3 regions of the Parageobacillus sp. KH3-4 genome follow, and region 3 is predicted to be linked to each of the others. Evidence: riboswitches for the same ligand, from Rfam matches in the RefSeq annotation. Region 3 holds a riboswitch; each other region holds the start of a gene.
The links. Region 3 has a riboswitch for S-adenosylmethionine ahead of MWM02_RS02600 (methionine ABC transporter ATP-binding protein). Riboswitches for the same ligand answer to the same signal wherever they lie in the genome.
Positions count from the first base shown of each region.

Region 1: linked by a shared signal. The riboswitch ahead of metK (methionine adenosyltransferase) and the one ahead of MWM02_RS02600 (methionine ABC transporter ATP-binding protein) in region 3 are both predicted to bind S-adenosylmethionine.
Region 2: linked by a shared signal. The riboswitch ahead of mtnW (2,3-diketo-5-methylthiopentyl-1-phosphate enolase) and the one ahead of MWM02_RS02600 (methionine ABC transporter ATP-binding protein) in region 3 are both predicted to bind S-adenosylmethionine.

Region 1 covers NZ_AP025627.1:685,341-691,923, forward strand. Annotated here, with positions in the region: gene pckA (phosphoenolpyruvate carboxykinase (ATP)) at 1-1,536, opposite strand, end outside; SAM riboswitch class I at 1,743-1,857, shown strand; gene metK (methionine adenosyltransferase) at 2,016-3,230, shown strand; gene MWM02_RS03540 (gamma carbonic anhydrase) at 3,486-4,001, opposite strand; gene MWM02_RS03545 (alpha/beta hydrolase) at 4,089-4,880, shown strand; gene MWM02_RS03550 (tetraprenyl-beta-curcumene synthase family protein) at 4,910-5,989, shown strand; gene mnmM (tRNA 5-(aminomethyl)-2-thiouridylate-methyltransferase MnmM) at 6,018-6,583, opposite strand, start outside.
Region 2 covers NZ_AP025627.1:2,849,340-2,855,922, forward strand. Annotated here, with positions in the region: gene MWM02_RS14340 (ZIP family metal transporter) at 292-1,023, shown strand; gene MWM02_RS14345 (1,2-dihydroxy-3-keto-5-methylthiopentene dioxygenase) at 1,166-1,702, opposite strand; gene MWM02_RS14350 (methylthioribulose 1-phosphate dehydratase) at 1,745-2,374, opposite strand; gene mtnX (2-hydroxy-3-keto-5-methylthiopentenyl-1-phosphate phosphatase) at 2,392-3,051, opposite strand; gene mtnW (2,3-diketo-5-methylthiopentyl-1-phosphate enolase) at 3,048-4,289, opposite strand; SAM riboswitch class I at 4,360-4,468, opposite strand; gene MWM02_RS14365 (pyridoxal phosphate-dependent aminotransferase) at 4,580-5,752, opposite strand; gene MWM02_RS14370 (carbon-nitrogen family hydrolase) at 5,849-6,583, shown strand, end outside.
Region 3 covers NZ_AP025627.1:522,331-528,913, forward strand. Annotated here, with positions in the region: gene MWM02_RS02565 (arsenate reductase family protein) at 1-347, shown strand, start outside; gene gcvH (glycine cleavage system protein GcvH) at 438-821, shown strand; gene MWM02_RS02575 (hypothetical protein) at 898-1,044, shown strand; gene MWM02_RS02580 (hypothetical protein) at 1,054-1,245, shown strand; gene MWM02_RS02585 (toprim domain-containing protein) at 1,352-1,702, shown strand; gene MWM02_RS02590 (thioredoxin family protein) at 1,711-2,031, shown strand; gene MWM02_RS02595 (SCP2 sterol-binding domain-containing protein) at 2,250-2,597, shown strand; SAM riboswitch class I at 3,120-3,228, shown strand; gene MWM02_RS02600 (methionine ABC transporter ATP-binding protein) at 3,323-4,351, shown strand; gene MWM02_RS02605 (methionine ABC transporter permease) at 4,341-5,009, shown strand; gene MWM02_RS02610 (MetQ/NlpA family ABC transporter substrate-binding protein) at 5,026-5,865, shown strand; gene MWM02_RS02615 (carboxymuconolactone decarboxylase family protein) at 6,156-6,515, shown strand.

The DNA.
Region 1 (6,583 bases), 160 kb from region 3:
TTTCTGGAAGTTTTCCCGGAATTTTGCGGCGAGCTCTTTTGCCTTTTGTGCATACGCTTGTTTATCGGTCCACGTATTTTGCGGTTGCAGCACTTCGTCTGGCACGCCAGGAATATGAATTGGAATTTCTAAACCGAAAACAGGATCTTTCACCATTTCGACATTGTCCAGTTCGCCTTCGACAGCAGCTTGCACCATTGCGCGGGTGTAAGCAAGCTTCATGCGGCTACCGACACCGTACTCTCCGCCTGTCCATCCTGTGTTAACGAGAAACACCCGCACGTTATGTTCAGCGATTTTTTTGCCGAGCATTTCCGCATATTTTACAGCCGGAAGCGGCAAAAACGGTGCGCCAAAGCAAGTCGAGAATGTCGCTTGCGGGGAAGTGATGCCTCGCTCTGTGCCCGCCAATTTGCTTGTATAACCGCTTAGGAAATGGTACATTGCTTGTTCACGAGTCAGCTTGCTAATCGGCGGCAATATTCCAAACGCATCTGCTGTTAAGAAAATAATCGTCGATGGATGACCAGCGATGCTTGGATCAACGATATTATGAATCGCCTGAATTGGGTAAGCGGCGCGCGTGTTTTCCGTTAGCGTAGCATCATCATAATTTGGCAGTCTCGTATGTTCATCGATAATGACGTTTTCGAGAACTGCACCGAATCCGATTGCGTCAAAAATTTGCGGCTCCTTTTCCCGCGACAAGTTGATGCATTTTGCGTAGCATCCGCCTTCGATATTAAAAATGCCTCGGTTCGACCAGCCGTGTTCGTCATCGCCAATGAGACGGCGGTTTGGGTCGGCGGAAAGCGTCGTTTTTCCTGTGCCAGATAAGCCAAAGAATAGTGCGACATCCCCTTCTTTACCGACGTTTGCTGAACAATGCATCGATAAAATTCCTTGTTCTGGAAGTAGATAGTTCATCACAGTGAAAATCGACTTTTTCATTTCTCCGGCATATTCTGTTCCGCCAATTAGCACAGTCCGCCGCTCAAAAGAAATAATGATAAACGTTTCCGATCTCGTTCCATCAACAGCAGGGTCTGCTTTAAAGTTTGGCGCGCAAATAACGGTAAATTCCGCTTTGTGAGTTTTTAGCTCCTCTTCTGTCGGACGAATAAATAATTGGTGTGCAAATAAATTGTGCCATGCAAATTCGTTAACGACTTGGATAGGTAGGCGGTATTTTGGGTCAGCGCCGGCGAATCCTTTAAAAACAAATATTTCATCTTTTTTCATTAAATAATCCAGTACCTTATTGTATAAGTTTTCGAAAACTTCTTCAGAAATCGGCTGATTTGTTGTTCCCCAATCGATTTTTGCTTTCGTCGCCGCTTCTTCTACAATGTATTTATCTTTCGGGGAGCGGCCCGTATATTTTCCTGTTGTTACTGCCACCGCGCCAGTTGCGGTTAATTTCCCTTCGTTTCGTTGCAATATTTTTTCCACGAGTTGAGCTACCGATAAATTGTGACATACGTTTGGTTTTTGTAATAATAAAGAAAGTTTATTTGTCATTTTTGCAATCCCCATATTCAAAACCTGCCTTTTTATTTTTAATGATACCTGCAAATAGTATAACACATTTTTGTTATTAGTCCATACTATTTAGCACAATTTCTTTTATTTATTTTTCTTATTTTGTCCATAAAAAATTTGTCTTTTTGTTCATAAAAAATTTATCTAATTTTGTTGACTTTCTTTATTTAATTACGTTAAGATAACTCATTGAACGGATACTCTTATCCCGAGTCGGTGGAGGGACAGGCCCGATGAAACCCAGCAACCGTCACAACTAGAAATGTGTGAAATGGTGCTAACCTGTGGCAAGGCAGCGTCCTTGAACGATAAGAGTGAAAGGAGCAATACGATTGCAATGACCTTTCCTCACCGTTACAGGAAAGGTTTTTTATTTATATGTATAAATAGGGAATGAGTACCGTATCATCTGCAGTTTGCGGGAATGCCGCTAATTTAGACGTTCGATTATAAAAAGAGGAGGAAACTGCCGAATGTCAAAAAAAAGACGTTTATTTACTTCGGAATCTGTAACGGAAGGTCATCCTGACAAAATTTGTGACCAAATTTCCGATGCGATTTTAGATGCCATTTTGGCGAAAGACCCGAATGCCCGCGTTGCATGCGAAACGAGCGTTACAACAGGGCTTGTGCTCGTAAGCGGGGAAATTACGACATCGACATATGTGGATATTCCGAAAATCGTTCGCGACACGGTTCGCGAAATTGGCTATACTCGCGCGAAATTCGGTTTTGACGCAGATACTTGCGCCGTATTGACGTCGATTGACGAACAGTCTCCGGACATCGCGATGGGAGTCGATAAGGCGTTAGAAGCCCGCGAAGGCCAGATGACTGATGAGGAAATTGAAGCGATCGGTGCCGGAGACCAAGGATTAATGTTTGGATTTGCCTGCAATGAAACAGAAGAATTAATGCCGCTTCCGATTTCCTTGGCACATCGTTTAGCTCGCCGTTTGGCAGAAGTGCGCAAAAAAGATATTTTGCCATATTTGCGCCCGGACGGCAAAACGCAAGTAACGATAGAATATGATGAAAATGAAAAACCGGTACGTGTCGATACAATCGTTGTATCAGCGCAACATCATCCGGAAATTACACAAGAACAAATTGAGCGCGATATTAAAGAACACGTTATTAAGCCAGTCGTGCCAGCAGAGCTGATCGATGAAAACACAAAATATTTCATTAATCCGACAGGTCGTTTTGTCATCGGCGGACCTCAAGGTGACGCTGGTTTAACAGGACGAAAAATTATCGTTGACACGTATGGCGGCTATGCCCGTCACGGCGGCGGTGCGTTTTCTGGAAAAGACCCGACAAAAGTGGACCGCTCCGCAGCCTATGCCGCGCGCTATGTGGCGAAAAATATCGTTGCTGCGGGACTCGCAGATAAATGCGAAGTGCAGCTGGCATATGCGATCGGTGTTGCAAGACCGGTTTCCATTTCCATTGATACATTCGGTACCGGAAAAGTATCGGAAGACATTTTAATTAAAGTAGTGCGCAGCAATTTTGATCTTCGTCCAGCCGGCATTATTAAAATGTTGGATTTGCGCCGCCCAATTTATAAACAAACAGCCGCCTATGGCCATTTCGGACGCACGGATATCGATCTTCCGTGGGAACGTACAGACAAAGCGGAAACGTTGAAAGAACAAGCTCTTGCGTTGGCAAAGAAAGAATAGAACGATAAAGAGAGGTAGAATAGCCAGTAAAGAGAGAGTTACGTGTTTATGTAACTCTCTTTTTTTGCGTAATGCAAGGTATTTCTGCTTCAGTCAGGCATTGACCTAAACATAAGTGGGGCTATTACGGCGGCAATAAGAAATAGCGAGAGCGATAAAAAAGGGTTAAAATAGGAAAAGGAACAATGGGACGATATGATGCAATAAATAACGAAAGTAAATCATATCGTCCGATAATATGAACGTCATTTGTTTTTATTTTGGTTGCAGTGATTTATAGTACTGCCCTTTTTCTACATATTCGCGGCGAATTCGCTCCATCTCGCGGACATCTTCGTCGGTTAATTCACGAATGACTTTAGCGGGACGGCCAAATGCGAGCGTGTGCGGCGGAATTTTTTTTCCTTGTGGGACAAGGCTTCCGGCACCGATAAACGCTCCTTCGCCAATCTCTGCGCCATCGAGAATAATCGAGCCCATGCCGATTAAAGCGTTTTTTCGGATGATGGCGCTATGTAAAATGACTTGATGGCCGACGGTTACACCATCTTCAATGATAAGTGGATTGTTTGGACTTTGATGCAAAATTGAGTTATCTTGGATATTGACACGATTGCCGATGATCGTTGGAGCGACATCTCCGCGAATAACAGTATTAAACCAGATGCTTGTTTCTTCCCCGATGACCACATCACCGGTAATGGTGACATAATCGGCAATGAAGGCAGATTCTGCAATTTTCGGAAACTTTCCTTTGTACGGGTAAATCATACGCTTCTTCCCTTTCCTTTTATAAAATGGTTCGGTATTATTATTGTACAGATAGTGGCACGATTCGTAAACGGAGGAGATTGCATGATGTGGACATGGGAGGCAAATGAAGGGAAAGGAACAGTTGTGATTGTCCACGGAGCGGCAGAGCATCACGGGCGTTATAAATGGTTGATCGAACAATGGGTACAAAGCGGTTATCATGTTGTCGCAGGCGATTTGCCTGGACAAGGGCGGACAACGAGAAGAAAGCGCGGACACATTCAGTCGTTCGATGAGTATATTAATGAGGTGGCCGATTGGATCATAGAAGCGAGACAATTTCATGTACCGGTGTTTCTTCTTGGACATAGCATGGGAGGGCTTGTTGTCATCCGCACGTTGCAGGAAAAAAGGCTTCCTGTGCAAGGGGTTATTCTATCTTCTCCATGTTTAGGGCTTGTGTCGTATCCGTCAAAAGGGTTGGATATGTTATCAAGAGTATTGAATCATATTGCCCCATCCCTTTTAATCGATTCGGGACTGTCTGTCGAGTTGGCGACAAGAAATAAAGAAGTGCATGAGTCGGATAAACAGGATGAACTTTATGTGACAAAAGTATCTGTCCGTTGGTATCGCGAACTAATGAAGGCGATGGAATTGGCTTCTCGCCGCATTCAGCAGTTTCCTGATATTCCATTGCTGCTTATGCAAGGCGGGGACGATAAAATTGTCGATAAGACAGCCGTAAAAGAATGGTTCAATCGTTTGGCGATATCGGAAAAATTGTATAAAGAATGGAGTCAATTATACCATGAAATTTTTAACGAACCGGAGCGAGAAGATGTTTTCTTATACGCAAAATCGTTTTTAGATACACAATGCCGAATGTATCGTTAGATAACGCAAACGCATCTGAGGTGAGCCAGTTGAAAATCCCGACGCATCCGATCACTCTTATGAAAAAAGTATATCGCGACGTTTTTCCAGTTGTGCATCGCGAATTGGCATATTGGAAACAAAGGGCACAAAATATTCCAGACGCGGAGCTTCGCAAACAAGCGTTGGCGAGCATTGAAACCAAAACGTTTCACTGTGAGGGCGGCTCCATTTTATCATTGTTAGCAGGAGAAAAAATGGAAGAGTGCATTCGTTTTATTGTCGCCTATCAAACGATCAGCGATTACCTAGATAATTTATGTGATCGAAGCACTTCATTAGACCCGCTCGATTTTCGTGCTCTGCATGAATCGATGCCTGACGCGTTATCGATTGATGCAAGCGTGTCGAATTATTACCGGCATCGCCAAGAACAAGATGACGGTGGCTATTTACATGACCTTGTACGAACATGTCAAAGCGTTTTAAAGAAAGTAACGCATTACGATAAAATTGTACCGTTTTTGCATGAATTGGCTGGATATTATTGTGATTTGCAAGTACATAAACACGTGAATGTGGAGGAGCGGGTCCCTCGCCTCGAAAAGTGGTTCAAGCAATATAAAGATCAGCTTCCGCCGATGGAATGGTACGAGTTTTCTGCTTGTTCCGGTTCTACGTTAGGCATTTTTTGTTTAGTTGCCTACGCGTTTGCCGAAACGTTTCATGAGAAAATGGCAAAGCAAATACGTGACGGTTATTTTCCGTATATTCAAGGTCTGCATATTTTGCTTGATTATTTTATTGACCAAGAGGAAGATCGTCTAGGAGGAGATTTGAATTTTTGTTTTTATTATCCAAATCAGTCCGTTTTGCTAGAACGGCTTTGCTATTTTATTGAAGAGGCGGACCGCCATGTGAATGAATTGCCGCATGGGGCATTTCACCGCCTTATTCACCGCGGGTTGCTCGGCTTATATTTATCTGATGAAAAAGTAAAGAAACAAAAAGAGTTGCGCCGTCTTGCGAAAAGGCTTGTTCGGGCTGGCGGAATCGTCTCTTGGTTTTTTTATTGGAATGGAAAAGCATATCGGTTATGGCAAAAAAAGCGCTCCTTCACCGCAAAATAAAGAGGCTGCCCCAATTGGGAGGGCAGCCTCACGCTCGCTTTTCCAGCGCGATAATAAAGGGCGGGTTGTTCATTTGGTTGATAAATTCATATTTTAATACGTGAGCTCGCTTTTGGTCTATCGCTTTTGTATAGTGAAGAAGCGCGTCACGTTCGATGACGCCTTCTGGATGGCCATGATAAACGACAACGACGATGATTCCTTCTTTTGCCATAATTTGTAGCAGTTGCTCAATAGCGCGGATCGTGGAATCCGGTTTTGTTACAATACGTTTATCGCCACCTGGCAAGTAGCCGAGGTTAAATATCGCTCCGGTGATGCGGCCATGATAAATAGCGGGAATTTTTTCGATCAGTTGATCGTGGCTTGCTTGAAATAGCGTCACCCGCTTTAACATGTTATGTTCTTGAAGGCGGGCGGAAGTTGCCGCAATCGCCTCTTTTTGAATGTCAAAGCCGAACACGTGGCCGGATTCTCCCACGCGCTGTGCCAAATAAAGCGTATCATGCCCGTTTCCAACCGTGGCGTCGACGGCGATATCCCCTTCGTTCACGGCAAGGTTCATCAATGTTCGCGTAAAAGGGAGAATTTTCG
Region 2 (6,583 bases), 1.5 Mb from region 3:
GGATAAAAAAGTGAAAAGAACGCAACATCAAGCCGCGCTGATAAACACATTTGCGCCCTGACACTTCTGCTTAAGCTAATTCTTACTTGCATTATACTTTAAATATCAAATGCAGTGCAATATTTTTTGAATAAGCGCTCCGCCCCACGATCTATTTTATAGGATGCTTGCTGTTTGTGATTTTTGTTTATATATTATAGTTATTTATGAATAATTATTTTTATTGCTTGGGCGTTTATCACCTTTTGTTGGGAAACTCATATTGTAAAAATTACAGAAAAGGAGGATTGGATGAAACAAGTATTAATCGGCAGCATACTTTCCGCATTATCAACCGGATTAGGTGCGGTTCCTATTTTATTTTTGGCAAAATCGATTACCCACCGATGGCGAGACATATTGCTGGCGTTTTCGGCTGGAATTATGATGGCGGCTTCCATGATGAGTTTAATTCCTGAAGCATTGCAGGCAGGCGGTTTTTCCGCTTTAACGATCGGGTTATTTTTTGGCGTCCTTATTCTAACCATTTTGGAAATGACTGTTCCCCATATTGATTTAGAACATACGAAAAAAGGAATTCAGTTTGACGAAAAGGCGATGCTCATCATTGCGGCAATTACTTTGCATAACATTCCCGAAGGGCTGTCGGTTGGGGTCAGCTATGCTTCCAACGTGTCGGAAACAGGCAATTTGATCGCACTAGCCATCGGATTGCAAAACGCTCCGGAAGGATTTTTAGTCGCTCTTTTTTTAATTCATCAACAGATTGGAAGATGGAAGTCGTTTATGATCGCTACGCTTACGGGCGCGGTTGAAATCGTGACATCACTGCTTGGGTTTTATTTAACGTCCATCTTTCGTCAGCTCGTTCCATACGGCCTTGCGTTTGCTGCGGGGGCGATGTTGTTTATTATTTACAAAGAGCTCATTCCGGAAAGCCACGGGGATGGAAATGAGCGCACGTCCACATATTCCTTTATTGTCGGAATATTGTTTATGATTTTTTTAGTAGAATCATTTTAAGTATTACTTTTGGTGCGCGCATGGATGTTCATCACAAACTTTCGTCGGAACAGCGGCAAAAATCGTATTCTGTTAACTGCGAATCTCGTTATCATCATAAAAAAAACCCCTCTTTCCTTAGAGGAAAAGAGGGGATAGCCATTTATTGAGCGTTGACTCCTTCTTTTTCGTAAATCGGCACCCATCCTTCTGTCGTAACAAAAATGCGAATCGCAACAACGCGGCGGTCTTCTTGCAGCGTAAAATAATGACGCGTTTTTTCAGGAACGGAAATAAGATCGCCCGGCTCCAGTTCGACATCAAAAAATTTTCCATCTTTTCCTTGAATTGCGAAAACGCCGTGGCCGCTTACGATAAAGCGAACTTCGTCATCGGTATGGTGATGTTCGCGTTTAAAGTTTTCCAAAAGCTGATCCAAATTCGGCGTATCTTCCGACAAAGAAATGACGTCTTGCGCTTTGTAGCCGCGACGTGCAGAAATATCGGCAATTTCTTCTTTGTACGTTTCTAAAATTTCGTTTTTCTCCTCATCGGTAAGCAAATATTTTTCGCGCAAATGCTCTGGAAGTTTGTTAATATCCCACTTTTCATAAATAACTCCTTGCTCATCCAAAAATTTTACTACTTTCTCAAAATCTGTAATTCTTTCATTTGTTTCATGAAAACGAATTACCGGCATTGTTTCATCCTCCTTAAATGGTATTTTTTATATTAGAAAAGGTTAAGCAAATGCCTTTGCTCCCTTAAGAAGCAGCAGTTTCACACGATAGCTAAACAAAAACTCCCACGCTTCCAAAAACTTTTTCGCTTCAAACGCGTCCTTTCCCCATACGGTAATGCCGTGGTTGCGGATCAATACCGCCCCGGCGTCACCGTTTACATGCTTGGCAAATTCTTTCGCAAGCGTCGGAATATGCGCGTAGTTTCGAATAATCGGAATGCGGATGACCGCATCTTCTTCCCAAAGCCCAAATGCTTTAATAATCTCCTGGCCGGAAAATGCAACTTCTCCGTCATCTCCATACAATTCAGAAATGACGTTATTGTCGATCGTATGGACGTGGAGGCTGCAGCCCGCGTTCGTTTTATTATAAATTTCCACATGTAAAAGCGTTTCGGCGGACGGCTTTAAATGCGTTTTTTCCACCGGATTCCCGGAAGCGTCGACAAGCAAAAAATCTTCATCGGTTTGCTTTCGCTTATCTTTGCCGCTTGCCGTCACTAAAAAAGTGAGAGGGTCATCGGTTACCTTGATGGACAAGTTGCCGCTTGTGGCAAAAAACCAGTCTCGCGCCGCCAATTCCGCCTTTACTTCGGCAAGCTCTTTCCATCTTTTTGCGAGCAAACTCATGCTTTTTGCGAGCAAACTCATGCTTTCACCTCCATCGTCTCCAGAAAATGAATGACATCGAAAAATGTCGCAAACGGCGTATGCGGGATATCTAATTCTTGGCATTTTTGCAGCAGGAAATCGCGGGCGATCACATGATCCGCCAGTTTCGCCACCGCTAAATCGGTGATCGAATCGCCGATGACAATATGGAAGGAATCAGGCTTTCTCAATTTTCGCAGCAGCGACGGCTTGCAGCAGCCGCAGCCGTTTTGGCACTCGTTATCGCATGAATGCGGCCACGTGATGCGGATCGTTTCTCCGCTGAAATCAGCGCCATTGCAGAAGATGCGTTCTTTTTCGACGATCCCTTCTAAAAGCGGATAGACAAAAAAGTCGATGCCGCCGCTGACGACATATAGCGGAATATCACGCTCCTTCGTAAACGCGACGAATTCGCGAAAACCGTCGCGGATGCGGGCGTTTTGCAAAACGAAATCGGTAATGTCTTCCTTCCAACTTGATGGTAGAAGGGAAAACATCGCGCCAACCCCTTCTTGCACCGAGATGCGCTGTGCTAATATATCATCTTTTAACGCTTCCCATTCCGGCGGCGCAAACCGTTTCATAATCGCGACAATGTTGTCAGTGTCTGTAATCGTCCCATCAAAATCGCAAAATATGATTGGCTTTGTCATGATGTCACCTCTATTGCTCCCCATAAGTCAATCGCTTTTTGCAATGCGTCATTTTCGCGCGCTGCTTCATGAAGTGATTTTCCGGCGAGAACGGCATCGATCGCAGCGCGAAACGCTTTGCCGCCGCCTTCCGCTCCGTCTGGATGGCCATGTATGCCGCCGCCCGCATTGACGATGCTATCTATGCCAAAATCGCGGAACAATAATGGCACAAGTCCTGGATGAATGCCCGCCGATGGAACCGGAAACGACCGTTTAAACGGTTCCGTCTCGTCCGTCAGCTCCGCGGCAATACCAAGCGCCTCTTCTTTATCAAGGGCAACGCTTCCGTACGGCGACGGGAAAAGCACAAAATCTGCGCCAGCAAGGCGAAGCAATTTACCAAGCAGCAAAGATGCTTTTATTCCGTAAAACTCCGATGGGGTAAGCGCCCCGCTAAACGCCGGATGCGCCATGATCGGAATCGCAATTTCCTTATCTTCGCGCAATCCTTGGAGCACATCCAAACCGTAGGCAAATACGTTGAACAGCAATACGTCGGCGCCCAGTTCCACCGCGCGTTTCGCTTTTTCTTTCAACTCGAACGTTTTTCCAGTCAAATTTACCGCATATAACGTCCGTTTCCCCGTCTTCTCGTATACTTCGTTTAACACCGCTTTTCCTGCCGTAATCCGCTTTTCAAACGGCAGCAAATCGCTGTCAAATAAGATTTCATCATCTTTGACAAGGTCGACCCCGCCAAGCGCCTGCTGCTTCAGCTGTTCAGTTAAATAAACGATATCGCGGCCGATGACACCTTTAAAAATGCTCATCAAAAGCGGGCGATCATATACATTAACTTTTTGCCGAATCTCATCGATGCCAAAACGAGGGCCGGGAAACTGCTTCTTCCATTCATCGGAAAACGTTACATCTAGCAATCTTACTTCTCCGTCCAAAGACAGTTTGCCAAACACCGTTGTTAAAAGCGCCGGAATGTCAGCGCTGAAATTGGCCGTTGGATAAGCGATTTGCACGATCGCTCGCTTCAGCCGTTTTCCAAAGTAGCGGTTTACTCGTTCACTTTCTTCCAGCACTTGTATATTCGCGACTTCACCTTTATGTTTGCGCAATTGCTCGCGTTCAAGCTGCGGCAAATCGGTCCACGTGCCGACCGTTAAACCGAGCGCAATTCCTTCCGCCTTTTTCTTGATATCTTTTTCATCGTGAATCAGATATGTGGCAATCACTTGACTCATCGTCATCCCTCTTTCTGTTCATCCATCAAAAAAACCTCTTCATAAGAAGAGGCTTTGATTATTCACACTCTTCTTATCTCCCAGCGTTTCCGCTGCAAGAATTAGCACCGTGCTTAACCGTTGTTAAGCCGGTTGCCGGGCTTCATTGGGCTTGTCCCTCCGCCTGCTCTTGATAAGAATGTCTGCAATATCATATTCACTTTTCAAACTTTCGAACTATTCGCTCTCGCAAATTTAATTTGAATTATGGCAGTATTTTTTTACGCTGTCAATCATTTTTTTGCATTTTATTAAAAAAGACCAAGCTGCGCAATCCGTTCCGCCGCTTCTTGCAAGCGGGCTTCACTTGTTAATAATCCTACGCGCACATATCCTTCCCCATGCTCGCCGAACCCGATTCCCGGCGCGACAACGACATGCGCTTTTTCTAGCAAATAATCGGAAAAACGTTCCGATGTCCAGCCGTTCGGTACCGGCAGCCACGCAAAAAACGAACCTTTTGGGGCAGTGACATCCCAGCCGATTCGCCGCAACGCGTCAATGAGCGTATTGCGCCGCGATTCATACAAGGCGACAAGCTCCTCGACGCAACGCTGCGAGGAAAGAAGGGCGGTCGCTGCCGCTTCTTGAATGGCGCCGAACAAGCTCACATATAAATGATCTTGCAGCAAATTAATCGCCGCAATCACGCTTTCATTTCCAACGGCAAATGCCACTCGCCAGCCCGCCATATTATATGTTTTGGAGAACGTATAAATTTCCACGCCAATTTCTTTTGCCCCCTCTGCTTGGAGAAAGCTAACCGGTTTTCTTCCGTCAAAGCCGATCGCACCGTATGCAAAATCATGAACGACGCAAATTCCGTGTTTGGCGGCAAACGACACCGTTTCTTCAAAAAATTCCTGCGAAGCAATCGCCCCAGTCGGGTTATTCGGATAGTTTAAAAACATCATTTTTGCTTTTTCCGCGATACTTGCCGGAATTTCATCATAATCGGGCAAAAACTGATTTTCCGCACGCAACGGCATCATCACCATTTCCGCACGCGCGAGCGCAATCCCCGACCAATAATCCGGATATCCCGGGTCAGGCACGAGCACAATATCCCCCGGATTAACTAGACATTGCGGAATCTCGACAAGCCCTGCCTTCCCGCCAAACAAAATCGCTACTTCTTTTTCCGGGTCAACAGTAACGCCGTATTCGCGCTCATAAAACGCGGCAACCGCGCGTTTCAAGAAGGAATATCCTTGAAACGGCGAATATTTGTGATATTTTGGGTTCGCCACCGCCTTTTGCATCGCCGCAACGATATGCGGAGGAGTCGGCTGATCGGGATTGCCTTGCCCTAAATTGATCACGTCATGCCCCTCCGCCATTTTTTTCGCGACTTTATCGACAAGCGAAGCAAAAAACTGCTTTGGCAGGCTCTGCAGTAACTCGGATGGAGGAAACTGTTTCATCATGAACACCTTCTCAAAAATTTCTTGAAATTCTAGTGAAAAATCATATATCGTAAAAATCAAAATGTAAAGTAAATTTTTTCGAGGTGAATTTCGATGATAATAAAAATTGCATGTCTTCAGCTGGATATCGCCTTTGGCAATCCCGCAGAAAACGAACAGCGCGTGGAAAAAGAGATAGAAAAAATTGCAAAAGATCGTCCAGATATTATCGTTCTTCCTGAATTATGGACGACCGGTTATGATTTAACCCGCCTTGATGAAATTGCCGATGAGGGCGGTGCACGCACAAAAGCGTTCATTCAGAAATTAGCGAAAACACATCATGTCAATATCGTTGCTGGATCTGTTGCTAAAAAAACTGCAAATGGCGTCACTAATACGATGTACGTCGCCGACCGAAACGGCGCCATCGTTGGCGAATATAGCAAACTCCATTTATTCCAGCTGATGAATGAACATCTTTACTTGCAATCAGGGGAAAAAATGGGATTATTCACATTAGAAAACACTCAATGTGCTGGCGTCATTTGTTATGACATCCGCTTTCCGGAATGGGTCCGCGCCCATATGGTCCAAGGGGCGGAAGTGTTATTTGTCGTCGCCGAATGGCCGCTTCCCCGCCTTTCCCATTGGCGCACGCTGCTTGCAGCGCGCGCGATTGAAAATCAATGCTACGTCATCGCGTGCAACCGCGCTGGGAGCGATCCAAACAACGTCTTTGCCGGCCATTCGCTGGTGATTGATCCATGGGGGGAAATCGTCGTGGAAGCAAGCGAACAACCTTGTACATTAACGGCGCAAATCGACCTTGCAAAAGTAAACGAAGCG
Region 3 (6,583 bases):
ATTGGTATCCGAAATGCGGTACATGCCGAAAAGCAAAAAAATGGCTTGATGAGCACAACATTGCCGTACGGGAGATACATATTGTTGACAACCCGCCGGCAAAAGAGGAATTGACAGAATTTTACCGCAAAAGCGGACTTCCGCTGAAAAAATTTTTTAACACAAGTGGTATGAAATATCGTCAGTTAGGGCTAAAAGATAAAGTGAATACCGCTTCGGAAGAAGAACTTCTTGAGTTGCTCGCTTCCGACGGCATGTTGATTAAGCGCCCGATTTTGACGGACGGAAATCATGTTATCGTTGGGTTCAATGAAGAGCAATATGAAAAATTTTTTGGACAAAGATGACGAATTCGGTGAGTTTTTTGAGAAAATCGGTTATTATTAAAAAGAATACAATATTAAAAATAATATAATCTGTAATGGAGGGATGCGATCGTGAATACGCCAAAGGAGTTACGTTATTCTGAAGAACATGAGTGGGTGCGCGTCGAAGGGGATAAAGTGCGCATCGGCATTACTGATTTTGCACAATCTGAATTAGGTGACATCGTTTTTGTTGAACTGCCGGAAGTAGGCACAGAAATTACGGCAAATGAGCCATTCGGCAGCGTGGAATCCGTAAAAACTGTTTCCGAACTTTATGCGCCGATTAGCGGCAAAGTAGTAGAAGTGAATGAAGCATTAAATGATAATCCAGAATATGTAAATGAATCTCCATATGAAAAAGCGTGGATGATTGTCGTCGAGCCTTCCGATATGAGCGAGATCGATAATTTATTAACGGCAGAGCAATATGAAGCAATGGTAAAAGAAGGATGATCATTGGCACAAACCACCATTGCTGATTACGCAAGCGATGAGTATCCTAATATACATAACGAGGTGGGTGAAAAGGATGCTCATCGCCGTTGAAACCAAAAAAGCAATGGGGAAAGTAAAACTCGATTTTATTTATATTGGAGAAAATGAACGAGTTGGCCATTTTTCTTTTGCAATCGACTTTCGTGGCAAAACCAATATGAACCGTATTTATAAGGGATGACCGTCACCGTTGAACCAGGTCAAAAGTATGTCGATTGCGACGGTAAGGCTGGTTGATGTAAAAGCAACGGTGCTATGCCGTTGCTTTTCTTCGTGTTTATTGCTTGGCGAAAAAAGACGGCAAACCGGTGTACGAAAGGAAACGGTCACATTGTTTTTCCGCATAAATGTACAAATAGAAAAATTCCAAATTATTGGGTAAAATCCATTCTCGGTTCAACGAATTCGTATTACCGGAAAACGAAACCGCTGTTGGCCGTTTCCTTGTTCCACAATGACTTGATCCATTTTTCTTAAGGTGGTCCATCATGATAGAAATTGAAAAAGTGATTATTGTGGAAGGGCGTTCCGACAAACAAAAAATTGAAAAGATTGTGAATGAACCGGTTGAAATTATTTGCACAAATGGGACGATTAGTGATGCTAAATTGGAAGAACTGATGGAAGAACTTTCTTATAAAGAAGTTTATATATTAGTGGATGCCGATGAAGCGGGCGAAAAATTGCGAAAACAGTTTCGCCGCGAATTTCCTGAGGCAGAACATATATATATTGACCGAATGTATCGGGAAGTAGCTGCGGCGCCAAATTGGCATATCGCCCAAGTATTATTGCGGGCAAATTTTAATGTCCATTATGATTATTTGTTAAAAAGGTGAAAGCAGCGATGAAAAAAATACAGTTAGATGAAATAGATGACATCATTGATAAGGAAGAGACGGTTTGCCTTTACGTGTATACGCCGATGTGCGGCACTTGCCAGCTTGCCGAGCGGATGATGGAAGTGGTGGAAGAGCTGTTTCCGCGTATTCCGTTTTACAAAATCGATATTAATTATATGCCCGAGCGTGCGGCCATATGGAAAATTGAAAGCGTTCCATGTCTTCTTTTATTTGATGGCGGCAATATCGTTCACAAATTATACGCGTTTCATTCTGTACCGTATTTATACGAAACAATAAAGAAATTTTGGACGGAAAACAGGTAAGGATATTTTTTCATGAGCAAAGCGAAAAATGGGTCAAAGCCGGCAGTGCGATAAAGCATATAAAATAAACGATTATTTGACCTTGTTTGACATCATTTCTTGGGAAATGATGAGTGTCTTGCCTATTTTCCAGAGGATTTGTCGAGATTTTTATAAAGGATTCTCCCCCTTTTCTAATGAAATAAATGGGTAACGGATAAAGGGGGAGGAGGATATAAATGGATATACGTGAATTAATAAAACAGCTTACAGAACGAATGCAAAAGTTGAATCATTTATCACCGATTTTGCCAGAAGAGGAACTATACATTCAATTTGAGTGCGAAACAGAAACGGCAGTTGTGGCGATTTCTAAACATAAGATCGAGCAGAAGGAAGCGGCAGATGAACGGCGGGTGTTGACTGTCCGGGGATCGAAAGAGGCGATTGAAGCGATGTTGAATGGAAGGCTGAAATTGCAACAACAAATTCGGCTTCGCGAAGTGAATATTTCTGGAAGTTTCCGGCATATGCTGCTGCTCGAGTCGCTGCTTCATTTGTCAAAGCCGTATGGTTATGTTTGCTGAAAATAATACAATCAATGAATTTTATAAAAAATAATTGACAGATTATAAAATTAGTAGTACTATTCAGAAAAAATGGCGAAATAAAAACTTTTCCGCGAGAGGCAGGGGAACTGCACCGGTAAAGCCCGGAACCGGTTGTTGAGTACGGTGATGATTCCGGCGAAGTGAATGGATTTGAAAGATAAGAAAAGAGTCCCCCTCTCTTTTTGGGATACGAAAAGTTTAATTATCCATCCAGCGGGCACTGCATATCAACAGCTACACGAAGAAAAACTAAAACTATCCGTGGGGCGGAAGATTTGTTCGTCTATCTGTCGGCGTCAAAAAATGTTCATGGTTTAATTGACGATTTGGAATGGGCGATGAATGACATCTGACATTTCCGCCTCATCATCCCAAAAGACTGTCATGCTATTTTTCAATATTTTTACTATAATATTTTTATTGACATTATTCGACATATAATGATAAAATCACATTCGTAACTAATGAGACATTTTAACTGAATAAAGTGCATTTGTGCTCTTATCAAGAGAGGTGGAGGGATGTGCCCAATGAAACCCGGCAACCGTCAGCGGATTCGCTGAAATGGTGCCAATTCACACAAAGCGTCTGCTTTGAGAGATAAGAGACAGAACGGTGACCATTGCCTTTCTGTTCTCTTGAGCAGAAGGGTTTTCTTTTTGTTGCGAGTGTTTTTTGCATGAAGGAAGGTGAAAATGTGCATGATTTTATTAGAAAACGTGACAAAAATCTATGAAGCTTCAAACGGATCTGTGACAGCGGTGGATAATGTTACTTTACAAATAAAGGAAGGGGAAATTTTTGGCATCATTGGGTACAGCGGAGCAGGAAAAAGCTCGTTAATCCGTCTTCTTAACGGATTGGAAAAACCGACAAAAGGAAAAGTCATTGTTGCCGGACGTGATATTGCTAATATTAAAGGAAAAGAGCTGCGGAAGGCTCGCCAAGAAATAGGGATGATTTTCCAACATTTTAATTTATTATGGTCGAGAACCGTCCGTGAAAACATTGCGTTTCCGTTAGAAATTGCCGGCGTGCCGAAAGATCAGCGAAAGAAACGAGTCGACGAACTCATTCAGCTTGTTGGATTGCAAGGAAGAGAAGATGCCTATCCATCACAGCTTAGCGGCGGGCAGAAACAACGCGTCGGCATCGCGCGTGCGTTAGCGAACAATCCAAAAGTGTTATTGTGCGATGAAGCAACGTCCGCGCTAGACCCACAAACAACCGATTCCATTTTGGAACTTTTGGTCGATATTAATAAACGTTTAGGATTGACGATCGTATTAATTACCCATGAAATGCACGTGATCCGCAAAATTTGCGATCGCGTCGCGGTGATGGAAAACGGAAAAATCGTCGAGCAAGGCGAAGTGCTGCAAGTATTCCGTCAGCCAAAACAGGCGATTACGAAACGGTTTGTTCAGCAAGTGGTCGAACCGGAAGAAACAAAAGAAACGATTACTCACCTACTTGATAAATACCCAAATGGAACGGTTGTCCAATTGACGTTTGTCGGCGAAGCCGCCGAGCAGCCGCTCATTGCCAATGTCGTTCGTCAGTTTCAAGTCGACGCGAATATTTTGCAAGGAAAAATTTCGCAGACACATCAAGGTGCTTATGGTGTCTTATTCGTCCATATGGATGGAGAGAAAGAAGAAGTTGCCCGCGCGATTGATTATATTCGAAATCAGCAAGTGGCGGTGGAGGTGATTACAAATGCTCGCTAACCTCTTACCGAACGTAGAGTGGGATATGATTTGGGCAGCTACTGTTGAGACGCTTTATATGACAGGGATCGCAGTTGTGGCGACATTTATATTAGGAACGATTCTTGGACTGCTTTTATTTTTAACATCAAAAGGCAACTTATGGGAGAACCGCTTGGCGAATATGATCATTGCTGCTGCCGTTAATATTTTCCGTTCTATTCCGTTTATTATATTAATTATTTTATTAATTCCGTTGACGAAATGGATGGTTGGGACGATTCTTGGTGCCAACGCCGCGCTGCCGGCGCTCATTATCGGAGCGGCGCCATTTTACGCGCGAATGGTTGAAATTGCGCTCCGTGAAATTGATAAAGGCGTTATTGAAGCGGCGAAAGCAATGGGAGCATCGACGGCAACAATTATTTGGAAAGTGTTGCTTCCAGAGTCACTGCCTGCACTTGTGTCCGGAATTACCGTAACGGCAATTGCTTTAGTCGGATATACGGCGATGGCGGGAGTTGTCGGCGCCGGTGGTCTTGGTAACTTAGCGTATTTAGAAGGATTTCAGCGCAACCATAATGATGTGACGTTTGTCGCCACCGTGCTCGTGTTAATCATTGTATTTGTCATTCAGTTTATCGGTGACTTTGTCACTTCCAAAATAGATAAACGATAAAAAGGGGGAAATCGATATGAAAAAATGGCTTAGTGCATTATTTGCCGCTGTCCTTGTGTTGGCATTAGCAGCGTGCGGAGGCAACAACAACGCGTCTAATGGCCAAAAAGAAGGGAAATTGACGAAATTAGTGGTTGGAGCTTCGAATGTTCCACATGCGGAAATTTTGGAAAAAGCAAAACCGATTTTAAAAGAAAAAGGTATTGACTTAGAAATCGTGAAGTTCCAAGATTATGTTTTACCAAACAAAGCGTTGGCGGATAAAGAAATTGACGCAAACTATTTCCAACACATTCCATATTTAGAATCACAGAAAAAAGAGCATGGATATGACTTTGTCAACGCTGGCGGCATTCATATTGAGCCAATCGGCATTTATTCGAAAAAGTATAAAAGCTTGGAAGAACTTCCAGACGGTGCAACGATCATCATGAGCAACTCGGTTGCAGATCATGGCCGCATTTTATCCATGCTGCAAGAAAAAGGGCTGATTAAGTTAAAAGACGGCGTGGACAAAACAAAAGCAACAGTGAAAGACATTGTCGAGAATCCGAAACATTTAAAATTTGAAGCAGATGTTGATGCGGGAATGCTGCCGCAAATTTATAAAAACGGCGAAGGCGATGCGGTTGTGATTAACGCGAACTATGCGCTAGATGCCGGTTTGGACCCTGCAAAAGACCCGATTGCTGTCGAGTCGCCGAAAAATAACCCGTATGTCAACATTATCGCTGTACGTAAAGGCGACGAAAACCGCAAAGAAATTAAAACGCTTGTTCAAGTGTTGCAGTCGAAAGAAATTCAAGACTTTATTAAAAAAGAATATAAAGGTGCCGTCATTCCGGCGGCACAATAAAAATAACGGGGGCAAATCGCTCCCGTTATTTTTTGCAGCTTTTCAAGAATGGAGACAAGCGGCACAATGGAGCTAACAAATAAAACGCAAGATCATCTATTAATCTTCAAACTTAATACACGAAAAACGTGACGGCAACGAAATTCATTTTCCTGCTTGGCTTTCTCCCAATTTTGTCAATATGAGGCCAAAAAGCGCCAGTGAGTATATTTAATTTATGTTTCGCCTGTTTAATCTCCTGTTCCTTCACGCATACTAACACAGACACATTATTTCAAGGGGGGTTATGGATGAATCAGCAACATACGTCCGTTGAAGCAGCTCTTCGCCATTATAAAGAAGGGGTTGGCACGTTTACGCAAAAGCTGCCGAATGTCGCTAGCAGTTTTCATGCGTTCACCGAAGCGTGCTTTGAAGAAGGAGCATTATCAAAAAAAGAAAAGCAGCTAATTGCACTTGGAATCAGCCTGGCGACGCGGGATGAGTATTGCGCAATCTACCATACGAAAGGATGTTTGGACGAAGGGGCTTCAGAACAGGAAATTTTAGAAACTTGCGGTGTAGCTGCTGCGTTCGCGGGCGGTGCGGCGATGAGCCAAGCGGTAACTTTGGTCCAAGAGTGCATTCATGAACTAACGATGAAACATTAATTAAGACCCCATTATAGGGGTCTTTTTCCTTCATTTTTGTTCATTAACGCGCCTAATAAAAAGCTTTT